Regions from separate parts of the Bowmanella denitrificans genome, predicted to be linked through region 1. Evidence: predicted binding sites of a transcription regulator. Region 1 holds the regulator's gene; each other region holds the start of a gene.
The links. The regulator sigma-54, encoded in region 1, starts transcription at its own class of promoters, with help from an activator protein. The targets are predictions, from matches to a motif close to GTTGGCACGNNNNTNGNNT.
Positions count from the first base shown of each region.

Region 1 (3,156 bases):
TGTTGGATGAATTTAACATCAACCATATCCGTCATAGCACCGGCATGAGTCTGTCCGGAGGAGAAAGACGCCGGGTGGAAATCGCCCGGGCCTTGTCAGCCAACCCCAGATTTATATTGCTGGATGAGCCCTTTGCCGGTGTCGATCCCATTTCGGTCAGCGATATAAAAAAGATTATCCATCATCTGAAAGACAGAGGCATCGGCGTTCTGATTACCGACCATAATGTCCGTGAAACCCTGGATGTATGTGAAAAAGCTTATATTGTCAGTCATGGTGAATTAATTGCGGAAGGCTCAGCCGAACAGGTACTTAACGACAAGCAGGTCAGAGATGTATACCTGGGTGAGCAATTCAAGCTATAGTTAAGCCAAACAGGCATTGAACTTGCCATGAACGACCATATCAATACCCTGAAGGCCATTGGAAGATAATAAGAAGTAGATGAAGCCCGCATTACAGCTAAAATTCAGCCAGCAGCTCACCATGACGCCGCAACTGCAACAGGCCATTCGTCTGTTGCAACTGTCGACCCTGGATCTGCAACAGGAAATCCAGGAAGCCCTGGAATCCAACCCTTTGTTGGAAGCGGATGACGGCCAGGATTTTTCCACCGGCGACGATCAGGACCTCAACAATGTCAGCAACGACAGTGCTTCTGCCAATAGCGAAGACAACGACCGCATGGAAACCGGCGAAGCGCTGGAAAAACAGGAATTACCAGACGACTTACCGGTAGATACTACCTGGGATGAGTATTACAGCGCTTCTTCAGGCCCCTCCTCCTCAGCCGCCAGCTCAGATGAGGACAATATTTACCAGGGTGAAACATCCGACAGCATTCAGGATCACTTGCTGTGGCAAATGCGTCTGACCCCTTTCAGTGAAACTGACACCGCTATTGCTATCGCTATTATCGATAGCATTGATGAGTCAGGTTATCTTACGGTCAGCACCGAAGACATTCTGCAGAGTCTGGATATCGAAGACGAAGAAGTGGAACTGGATGAGGTGGAATGCGTGTTAAAACGTATCCAGATGTTTGATCCTGTGGGGGTAGGCTCGCGTTCAGTGCAAGAATGCCTATTGGTGCAACTTCGTCAGTTTGGCGCTGAAACCCCCTGGCTGGAAGAAGCCAAGGCGTTGATTCTGGAGCATAGCGAACTGCTGGCCAGCAAAGACTACCGTACCCTGATGCGCAAGGCACGTTTGAAAGAAGACGAACTGCGTGAAGCACTGCGGTTACTGCAAACCCTGAATCCCAGGCCAGGCAGCGCCATCGTCACCAGTGAACCAGAGTACGTTATTCCAGACGTGTCAGTGACTAAGAAAAATGGCCGCTGGGTGGTAGAACTAAACCCTGATAGCCTGCCCAAGTTGAGTATCAATCAGCAGTATGCGGCCATGAGCCGCAATGCCAGAAATTCCAGCGACAGCCAGTTTATCCGCTCTCATATGCAGGAAGCCAAATGGTTTATCAAGAGTCTGGAAAGCCGGAATGAAACGCTACTTAAAGTGGCTAATTGCATAGTACAGCAGCAACAGGGATTTTTTGAATATGGCCCTGAGGCCATGAAACCAATGGTGCTGAATGATGTCGCAGAAATGGTGGATATGCATGAATCCACTATTTCCCGGGTTACGACCCAGAAGTATATGCATACACCACGTGGCATTTTTGAGCTGAAATACTTCTTCTCCAGCCATGTGGCAACGGAAAGTGGTGGCGAGTGCTCGTCTACTGCTATCCGCGCTCTGATTAAAAAACTGGTGGCGGCAGAAAAACCCGCCAAACCGCTGAGTGACAGCAAGATTGCGCAGTTGTTGGCCGAGCAAGGCATTATGGTTGCCCGGCGGACAATCGCCAAATACCGGGAATCCTTATCGATTCCCCCATCCAACCAACGCAAGAGTCTGCTTTAAGACTTACCAACAAAAGGAAGAGGCATTATGCAAATCAACCTTACTGGTCATCACGTTGAAATCACCGATTCTCTTCGCGCCTATGTTGACAGCAAATTTACCAAGTTGGAGCGACATTTCGATCATATTAACAATGTCCATGTTATCCTGAATGTGGAGAAACTTAATCAGAAGGCGGAAGCCACTCTGCACCTCAATGGTGCCGAGGTTTTTGCCACCTCCGAGCATACCGATATGTATGCCGCCATTGACAGCCTTATAGATAAGCTTGATCGCCAGGTGCTCAAGCATAAGGAAAAAATAAAACGCCATTAGGCTCAAACAAAGCCATAAACAGGCCCCGCCTGTTTATGGCCACAACACAAAACTCAGCATGGAAATCAAAGACATCCTCTCCCTTGATTGCACTTCCTGTGCCATTCAGGGGACCAGTAAAAAACGCATTCTGGAATCTATCAGTGATATCGCGGCCAGGCATCTGCCAGAAATTGGTCAGGATGCGATCCTCACCAGTCTGCTGAACCGTGAAAAAATGGGTAGTACCGGCATTGGTTGTGGCATTGCCATTCCCCATGGCCGTTTGGCCGGACTGGAGAAAGTCACGGCAATATTGTTAACCAGCCAGCCAGCCGTCGCGTTTGAAGCCATTGATAATCAGCCTGTGGACATCTTCTTCGCTATTCTTGTACCAGAAGATCAGGCACAGGGACATCTGCAAACCCTGGCCACTATAGCAGCCAAACTGAATGACAAGGAAACGGTGAAAAAGCTACGTCATGCCCAATCAGATCAGGAACTATTTGAGGCCATAGTGTGAAACTCATTATTATCAGCGGGCGCTCCGGCTCGGGTAAGTCTATTGTCTTAAGGGCATTGGAAGATCTGGGTTATTACTGTGTGGACAATATTCCGGTTAATTTGCTACCGACTCTGACCCACACGGTTGTCGATGAGTATGATCAGGTTGCCGTCAGCATTGATGTGCGTAACCTACCCAAAGACCCTGAAGAGTTGGTAGAAATTCTTGACTACCTGCCCTCTAACTGGGAACTGACCATACTTTATCTGGATGCCAGTGACGACGTGCTAATCAAACGTTTCAGCGAAACCCGTCGTCTGCACCCGTTATCCAAACACAGTAAGTCGCTGACCGACGCTATTCAGTCAGAAGCCTTATTGCTTGCCCCGATTATCGAGCGGGCCGACTTATACATCGACACCGGTGAGTTATCG
Region 1 is NZ_BAAAEI010000008.1:79,561-82,716, forward strand. Features, by position in the region: gene lptB (LPS export ABC transporter ATP-binding protein) at 1-365, shown strand, start outside; gene ABD028_RS09380 (RNA polymerase factor sigma-54) at 445-1,923, shown strand; gene hpf (ribosome hibernation promoting factor) at 1,951-2,238, shown strand; gene ptsN (PTS IIA-like nitrogen regulatory protein PtsN) at 2,297-2,740, shown strand; gene rapZ (RNase adapter RapZ) at 2,737-3,156, shown strand, end outside.

Region 2 (3,156 bases), on a different contig from region 1:
TTGCCCGGCCACTGGTATGCCAGCAAGGCTTGTTCTGCCTCCCCGGACAAACGCAGACTGCGTAATCCCAGTCGCGCACGATTCTGCTCCAGAAAATGGCCGGCCAGCAGCAGGATGTCATTGCCTCTTTCCCTCAGTGGTGCAATAGGCACGGGGTATACCGACAACCTGTGGTAAAGGTCGGCGCGAAAATCGCCATTTTTGACACTGTCTTTAAGCTGCCGATTGGTGGCGGCCACAATCCGTACATTGACCTTGCGCGGCTTATCAGCACCAAGGCGCTGAATTTCACCGTTTTGCAGAGCCCTTAGCAACTTAGCCTGCACGGCCAGCGGTAACTCCCCTACTTCGTCGAGGAACAAGGTGCCGCCGTTGGCGGCTTCAAATTTGCCAGCCCGCTCCTGATGGGCCCCGGAAAACGCCCCTTTAACATGACCAAACAGCTCACTTTCCGCTAAGGATTCGGGTAACGCCGCACAGTTCACATGGATCAGGGGTTTATCAACCCGCCTGGAGTGCAGATGCAAACGCCTGGCAAATAATTCTTTGCCGACACCGGTTTCCCCCAGCAGTAGCACCGGTAGCTCTGAATCCGCCACTGTATCCAGTTCTGCCAGCAGTTGCTGCAATGCCTGGCTACGTCCGACAATTTCGGTTTCACCGCTGCCCCCAGCTTCCTGCGGAATTGCCGCACCAATGCGCGACTGGCGCAAGCTGCGATTTTCCTGCTCCAGCCGGGTGGTGCGAATAGCGGCTTCCAGTAAGAGTTTCTGCTGCTTCAGTCTGGATAACGCCGACTGATCAAAGGTGCCGGGTGACAAACTATCAAAGGTGATCACCCCCCAGCTCTTGCCGTCCTGCTCAAGACGCATTCCCATACAATCATGCACAGGCAGCGGCTCACCGGCTAACTGATCCAGTAAGCCGTCGTAGGGATCAGGCAACGCGCTGCTGTGTTCAAAACAAACCGGTTGCTGCTCACTGGTCAGAATTGCCGCCAGCCTTGGGTGCTGGGCCGGTAAAAACCGCCGCCCCAGGGTCTCCTTGACCAGCCCGGTGACAGCCAGGGGCTTTAGCATCTCACCTTCCAGTTTCAGCAGCGCTACGGCGCCGCATTCAAACTCGGCCTTAAGGGTTTTAACCAGCCTTTCTAAACGCAGTTGGTCAGGCAGTTCGACCGATAGATCTGCCACCAGAAATTCATTCATCATGGTATTTACAACCCTTTAAACGGTAAATAGAACCTTACCAAAACAAGGTCTATTTTACCATGTTGTTTTTTATTTCTTTATTTTCATTGAGTTAAACCATGGCACAGGCCTTGCCATAGAAGGTTGCGCTTCACAACAATAACGGAGAACACCCAAATGCTACCTACCTGTTGCAAGATGCTGCCTGTCAGCATCCACTTATTTACCCATCACCGGGAGAGGATGTATGGCTAATTATCGTCGACTCTGGTTTGTGCTTATCACCATACTGGCGGTTACCTTTGCCATGCTGGGCTATTTTGGTCGCGAAGTATATCGCCAGGCCCCGCCTATTCCTCAGCAAGTGGTCACCCCATCGGGACAGGTGCTGATGACCGAATCGCAAATCCTGGATGGTCAGACAGCCTGGCAATCCATCGGTGGTATGCAGCTTGGCTCAATCTGGGGCCATGGCGCTTATCAGGCCCCGGACTGGACTGCCGACTGGTTACACCGGGAACTGATGGCCTGGTTGCAACTGGCGGCAGAAGACACCTACGGACAAGCCTATGCCAGGCTTGATGCCGAACAGCAGAATCTGCTGAAATTTCGCCTGAAACAGGAGTATCGACAAAACACGCTGCAACCAGGCGATATTGTGCTGGTCAGTGCACGTCGGGCAGCGGCCATGGCGGACGTGGCCGGGTATTATGACAAGCTATTCAGTGATCATCCTGAATTGCAAAGTAGCCGTGAAAGCTTCGCCATGAAAGAAAACACCCTGCCAGATGCAGATAAACGTGCCAGCATGGCACATTTCTTTTTCTGGACAGCTTGGGCCGCCGCCACCGAAAGACCTGATTCTACTGCAACCTATACCAACAACTGGCCCCATGAACCCCTGATAGATAATCAACCCACAGGCGAAAATATCCTGTGGTCGGTTGTCTCAGTGGTGCTGCTGATTGCCGGCGTCGGTGGCCTGGTATGGGCCTGGGCATTTCTGCGTAAAGAGGATCCCGAACCACAGGCACCACAGCGAGACCCACTGAGTCTGGTCAAGCTGACAGCCTCGCAAAAGGCGCTGGGCAAATATGTGTTTTTGGTGGTGGCGCTCTTTACCTTTCAGGTTTTTCTGGGTGGCTTTACCGCCCATTACACGGTGGAAGGCCAGCAATTCTATGGCCTGGATGTATCACAGTACTTTCCCTATTCCCTGGTCAGAACCTGGCATATTCAATCCGCGCTGTTCTGGATAGCCACCGGCTTTCTGACCGCAGGGTTGTTCCTGGCCCCGATCATCAATGGCGGGCGCGATCCCAAATTCCAGAAACTTGGGGTCGATATTTTGTTCTGGGCCTTGGTGATCGTGGTGATTGGCTCCTTTACCGGTAATTACCTGGCCATTGCGCAAATCATGCCAGCCGAATGGAGCTTCTGGCTGGGCCATCAGGGTTACGAATTTGTTGATCTTGGCCGCTTATGGCAAATAGGTAAGTTTGCTGGCATTGTGTTTTGGCTGGGCCTGATGTTACGCGGTATCGTCCCAGCCCTGCGCCAGCCAGGTGACCGCAATCTGCTGGCACTGCTAACCGCCTCAGTGGTCGCCATAGGCCTGTTCTATGGTGCAGGGTTCTTCTATGGCGAGCGCACACATTTGTCCATTATGGAGTACTGGCGCTGGTGGATAGTCCATCTTTGGGTGGAAGGCTTTTTTGAAGTGTTTGCCACCACCGCCCTGGCCTTTATCTTCTGCAGTATGGGCCTGGTGTCCCGCACCATGGCCACAACGGCCAGTCTGGCCTCGGCATCGCTGTTTATGCTCGGTGGCGTACCTGGCACCTTTCACCATATGTATTTTTCCGGCACCACCACCCCGGTAATGGCGGTAGGTGCCACATTCAGTGCGCTGGAAGTGGTGCCGCTGGTGGTACTGGGTTACGAAGCTTTTGAGAACTGGCGCTTA
Region 2 is NZ_BAAAEI010000006.1:610,047-613,202, forward strand. Features, by position in the region: gene norR (nitric oxide reductase transcriptional regulator NorR) at 1-1,211, opposite strand, end outside; gene ABD028_RS05660 (nitric-oxide reductase large subunit) at 1,438-3,156, shown strand, end outside.
Region 2: the regulator sigma-54 is predicted to act here: its motif matches at 1,309-1,327, upstream of ABD028_RS05660 (nitric-oxide reductase large subunit).

Region 3 (3,156 bases), on a different contig from region 1:
CACCTGCGTGCGGGCCGTATTCCAGGAAAGTGTGGTACATCAGACCGGTACCAGAGGTCAGCGTCATAAAGTCAGTCTGGAAACCAATCAGACCGCGGCTGGGTACCACAAAGTCAATGCGCACCCGGCCTTTGCCGTCTGGGTTCATATCACGCATTTCTGCTTTGCGCAGACCCAACTGTTCCATAATGGAGCCCTGATTCTCTTCTTCGATATCTACCGTCAAAGTTTCATAGGGTTCCAGCAACTGCTCGCCATCTTTACGCAGAATCACTTCCGGGCGGGATACTGCCAGCTCGTAGCCTTCGCGACGCATGTTTTCTATCAGCACACCCAAGTGCAGCTCACCACGGCCGGATACGCGGAACTTGTCCGGATCAGCCGTTTCTTCAACCCGCAGTGCAACGTTGTGTTTCAGTTCGGTTTGCAGTCTTTCCAGAATCTGGCGTGAGGTAACGAATTTACCGTCCTGGCCAGCGAAAGGCGAGGTATTAACCTGGAAGGTCATGGTTACCGTGGGTTCATCAACGGTCAGGGGCGGCAGAGCTTCTACATTGTCCACTGCACAAACGGTGTCAGAGATTTTCAGTTCACCCAGACCACTGATAGCAACAATGTCACCAGCGCTGGCACTTTCTGCTTCATATCTGTCCAGGCCCAGATAACCAAATACCTGACCCACTTTACCGTTGCGCTTTTTGCCATCGGCACCCATTACGGTTACCTGCTGGTTAACCTTAACCTGGCCACGCTTGATGCGACCAATGCCGATAATGCCCAGGTAGCTGGAGTAGTCCAACTGGGAGATCTGCATCTGTAATGACCCTTCCGGGTCGGCATTCGGGGGTGAAACTTTGTCAACAATGGCCTGGAACAAAGGTTCCATGTCGCCGCTCTGTTGGTTTTCGTCCATGCTGGCCCAGCCCTGCAGCGCCGAAGCGTAAACAACCGGGAAGTCCAGTTGCTGGTCGTTGGCACCCAGGTTGTCAAACAAATCAAAAACCTGATCCATTACCCAGTCAGGTCGTGCACCCGGACGGTCAATCTTGTTGATAACTACAATGGGATTCAGACCATGAGCAAAGGCTTTTTGCGTGACAAAGCGGGTCTGTGGCATTGGGCCGTCCACTGCATCGACCAACAGCAGTACAGAGTCTGCCATAGACAATACCCGTTCAACTTCACCACCGAAGTCGGCGTGTCCGGGGGTATCCAGAATGTTGATACGGTAGTCTTTCCAGTTGATGGCGGTATTTTTGGCCAGGATGGTAATACCACGCTCTTTTTCCAACGCATTGGAATCCATAACGCGTTCGTCCGTGCCCTTGCGGCTGTCCAGGGTGCCGGACTGTTGAAGCAGCTTGTCGACCAGCGTGGTTTTACCATGGTCAACGTGGGCAATAATGGCAATGTTCCTCAGTTTTTCCAGTGAGGTATGTTGTGAACTCATCAGATTCTCTCTTGGTGGCATGGAGCGGATGATGTCGTCATCCAAACAGGCTATTCAGTCTGAAGTGTATTTCATCCTGACTTAACAGGTCGGGTTTTATGCCGGCTTTGCCGAAATTTTCACCCAATTCCCATTTTCAGGCGGCGGATTGTACAGTTTTATCTGTGACTTTGCGATGACACTTTGTGTTTTTTACGCAGCCTTGTTGACTTTGCTTTGCAGCTAGCCGGAATTCGACTACTTTTAGGTGCATCTTTCTGGCGCATCTCGCGCCATTTTGGTGCTTGTCTGCACTGTGTTGGTGCAATCCCGTGCGCCGTTTTGGTACCTTGTTCAATGTGTTGCGCGTCAACAGGGCGTTGCAGAGGCAATTATTGAGTTGGCATGGAAATCGCTTTTGTCAGCAGCAGAAAATTCGACTTACCCGCAGAAGCTGAATCTGCGTTTTGAATATCAACCTGGAGGACATAATGTCAGTAGAAAAGGCACTGGACCTGATCAAAGAAAGTGAAGCCAAGTTTGTTGACCTGCGTTTTACCGATACCAAAGGTAAAGAGCAGCACGTTTCCATTCCTGCCAGCCTGGTGGACGAAGAGTTCTTCGAGGAAGGCAAAATGTTTGATGGTTCCTCCATCGCAGGCTGGAAAGGTATTAATGATTCTGACATGGTGTTAATGCCTGACGCCAGCTCAGCAGTTTTAGATCCTTTTGCTGAAGAAACCCAGGTAAACATCCGTTGCGACATTTATGAACCCTCTACCATGCAGGGCTACGATCGTGATCCACGCTCTATCGCCAGACGCGCAGAAGAGTACCTGAAATCTACCGGTATCGGTGACACCGTACTGATGGGTCCAGAGCCTGAATTCTTTATGTTTGACGATATTCGTTTCCACACCGATATGGCCGGTTCTTTCTATGAAATCGACTCTATGGAAGCCAAGTGGAATTCAGGCGTTGAATTCGAAGGTGGTAACAAGGGTCACCGTCCAAGTGTGAAAGGCGGTTATTTCCCGGTTCCACCTGTTGACTCTGCTCACGATATCCGTGCCGCCATGTGTTTGGTGATGGAAGAAATGGGCTTGTCCATTGAAGCTCACCACCATGAAGTGGCCACAGCCGGACAAAACGAGATCGCCTGCCGTTTCAACACCATGACCACCAAGGCTGATGAAGTGCAAATCTACAAATATGTAGTGCATAACGTCGCCGATGCCTATGGTAAAACCGCGACCTTTATGCCCAAGCCTTTGGTGGGTGATAACGGTTCTGGTATGCACGTTCACCAGTCCATCAGTAAAGATGGCAAGAACATCTTCGCTGGTGATAAATACGCTGGTCTGTCTGAAGAAGCTTTGTACTACATCGGTGGTATTATTAAGCACGCCCGCGCTATCAACGCATTTGCTAACCCAACCACCAACTCGTATAAGCGTTTGGTCCCAGGGTTCGAAGCGCCTGTTATGCTGGCTTACTCGGCCCGTAACCGCTCTGCCTCTATCCGTATTCCGCACGTACCCAGCGTGAAGGGACGTCGTATTGAAGTTCGCTTCCCTGACCCGGCGGCTAACCCTTACCTGGCGTTTACGGCTATGTTGATGGCTGGCCTGGATGGCATTAAGAACAAGATCCACCCTGGTGATGCCATGGACAAGGACCTGTACGACCTGCCGCCAGAAGAAGCCAAAGATATTCCAACTGTTTCT
Region 3 is NZ_BAAAEI010000012.1:16,614-19,769, reverse strand. Features, by position in the region: gene typA (translational GTPase TypA) at 1-1,450, opposite strand, end outside; gene glnA (glutamate--ammonia ligase) at 1,921-3,156, shown strand, end outside.
Region 3: the regulator sigma-54 is predicted to act here: its motif matches at 1,829-1,847, upstream of glnA (glutamate--ammonia ligase).

Region 4 (3,156 bases), on a different contig from region 1:
ACTGGCCGCTTCAATCATTTGTTGCTCAAAACCTACCGCGCTGAGTAGCAGCATCAACTTGTTATTACACCAGGCCGTGTCAATTTGCCTGCTTTCCCCGGCTAATATCACCTCACAGGCTGTGTCGATGGGAAGCAACTTACTGCGTATACCGCATAAGGCTTGTGCCAGCGCATTGGCGGTACCAAGGGGAATAATGCCCAACTGCACAGGTTTATTGAGCAAGGCTGAGGCCACTTCGGTGATGGTGCCATCGCCGCCGCAGGCAATAATGATGTCAGCGCCTTGCTCAATGGCCTGTTCTGCCAGTTGTTGTCCATCTTCATCCAAACTGGTAAGGGCAATTTTTATGTCCAGTCGCTGGCCCAAAATGTGTTTTATTTGTTCCTGGCACTCCTGCCATTTTCCCCCTCCTGCTACCGGGTTGGCGATAATCCAGGTTTGCATGTTGAGTCTCAGCTTGCCTTCACGATGCAGGAACTCAAGCTGTTTAAACTGCCATCGGTTTAAACGGGCGGTCTGGCGTATGGCGCGAATATTTTCAAGCACGTCTTGTGCACTGCTGTCAGGTTGTTGGGCTAGCAAATAAGCTGCTACAACCAGCACCGACCGGCCCCGGCCCAGGGCACAATGCACTAATACTTTACGGCCTTGTTTATGCTGATGTTGCAGCCAGTGTAATGCGTGATTTAACTGCGCCACATTAGGTGAACTGTGATCCAGCACCGGAATATTCAGATAGGCGATATTCTCTCCTTGCAGCGACCAATCAAGCGCATCGAACTCCGCCGTCACGTCCAGCACTGCAGCAATGTTTTCGTTCTTAATGGTTTCTACATCCGCAGTAAATAAGCGACAGCCCAGATAAAGATTGTCTGTAATTTTTTGAATGGCCGGGACTTTGTCGTGCTTTCTCGCCCAACTGTTATACAGGGTGACGCCTACCAGAAAGGGAATAAACAGCCAACGGATCACGAGGGGGATGCGGCCATCTTCGCGTTTTCGGAACAGCTCGGCGAAATTAAATAAGTAGGCCAGACTGACTGCCAGCAGAGACAGGCACAGCCATGCAAGCAGCAAGGTAACTACGAGATGCGGGCTAAACAGCAGGGCAATAAAACTGGCTAAACCACCAGCCAGATAATAAAAGGCAACAGGCATAGGTTCTCCCTGAACGTTCACCAATGGTTTTTGCTAGGCCAGTTTATCACTTAAAAGAATAGATTCTATGCCGATCCAGTTTCTGCTACGCAAGGATTGCCCAGCACAAAAAAAGGGGGCATTAGGCCCCCCACCGGATAGGAATTAGCAGTCCTTGTCTTTAAACTCTGCTTTTTCCTTGGCTTTTTCACAGAGCTCTTTCATTTTATCGCTGGCGGTATCCGCCGCATCTTCAAGCTTATCGCCGGTTTTTTCGGCGGCATCCTCCAGTTTGTCGCCTGCGTCACGCATGGCACCCTTGGTTTTGTCCATGGCATCTTCTAACTTGTCGCCAGCTTGCTCCATGGTTTCGTCCACTTTTTCACCAGCTTGTTCTGCTTTGCCACCGTTGTCGCAGGCGGTCAGACCCAAGGTCGCCACGAATAAAGCAATGGTCAGGGTTTTGTTGTTTGTCATAATCTACTCCTTTTGTGAAACCGAAATTAAAGTTTAGGGCGTTTGCCTCTTAGTGCACCTGCCACCAGGGAAATCAGCAGCAGCACCACAAAGATAAAAAAGATAACCTTCGCTACCCCGGCGGCTGCGCCGGCTATACCACCGAAGCCAAGTAATGCAGCAACAATGGCGATAATAAAAAAAGTCAGTGCCCAGCCTAACATTGGTCCTCCTGTTGTGACGGCTGGCGTTGCTTTGTGTATACCAGCCAATGAATCGCAAATTCAACTAAGCCAAAAGCATGCCAAGCTGTTTTATTTCGTCCATTCAGCCTGACTCAACAGCCAGGAAATATAGCAATGAAGTGGCGCAGACCTTGGCTGGCAAAACCCGGTCTGGGACTCAGTCAGGATCGATCAACCTTGCCCCGGAGCCTTGTTCTGACAGGCTGTCACCGGGATTTCTGAGGCGACAGTTCTGCAGCGATAAACAACCGCAACCAATGCAACTACTGAGGTTGTCGCGTAACTTGGTCAGTGTCTCAATTCGGTGATTCAGATCCTGTAGCCAGGCCTGAGACATTCTGGCCCAGTCCCCTGAATTGGGTGCTCGATTGTCGGGTAAAGACGACAGTGCGTTAGCTATCTCAGCCAGTGGCACTCCGACTTGTTGGGCAGACTTGATCACTGCGATACGGCGTAGCACATCCCTGTGGTATCGGCGCTGATTACCCTGGTTGCGCCAGCTTTTAATCAACCCTTTTTGTTCGTAAAAGTGCAGCGCCGACACTGCCACACCACTGCGTTTGGCCACCTGGCCGACCGTCAGAGGCTGCGTCACATCCTTACAGGCTTTACCCCCTTGCCGATTTTTTTTCATCTTAGCTATTGACCTTAACTTTACTTGAGGTTTTAGCCTATGCCACAAGCACTGATAAGTAAACAACCCACTTCTGACTAATGGAGAGCACCATGCCGGATAAACTGAATATTGCTGTGATTATGGGTAGTACCCGTGAAGGACGCCTATGTGAAGTGGTTACCAATTGGGTGACCACTGAACTGGCCAAGCTGGATGAGTTGAATCTGACTGTAATCGACCCGTTGGACCTAACTAGCACCGCACCTCTGGATAATCTGGTGCTGGATGGCATTCGCGCTGAGCTGGGCGCGGCGGATGCCTTTATTGTTGTGACGCCGGAGTATAATCATAGTTTTCCAGCCCCCTTAAAGGCGTTAATCGATGCGGTAAATAATGAATGGCACACCAAACCGGTGGGCTTTGTCAGTTATGGCGGGGTCTCGGGAGGACTGCGGGCAGTAGAGCAATTACGTCAGGTATTTGTTGAGCTGCAAAGCGCCAGCGTGCGTGAATCGGTGAGCTTTATAAATGCCTGGGAGCAGTTTGATGACAACGGCAGCTTAAAAGAGCAGGACAGACCCAGACGCACCTTAATGCGTATGCTGGAACAACTTAATTGGTGGGGCAGGGCGCTAAAGCAGGCCAGGCTGGAAGATGTGCGGAAGCGCCAGTTATCGCATAAAGGGGCAGCGCTGCGGC
Region 4 is NZ_BAAAEI010000023.1:163,848-167,003, forward strand. Features, by position in the region: gene ABD028_RS18385 (diacylglycerol kinase family protein) at 1-1,161, opposite strand, end outside; gene ABD028_RS18390 (hypothetical protein) at 1,306-1,617, opposite strand; gene ABD028_RS18395 (DUF1328 domain-containing protein) at 1,644-1,820, opposite strand; gene soxR (redox-sensitive transcriptional activator SoxR) at 1,999-2,475, opposite strand; gene ABD028_RS18405 (NADPH-dependent FMN reductase) at 2,568-3,156, shown strand, end outside.
Region 4: the regulator sigma-54 is predicted to act here: its motif matches at 1,887-1,905, upstream of ABD028_RS18395 (DUF1328 domain-containing protein).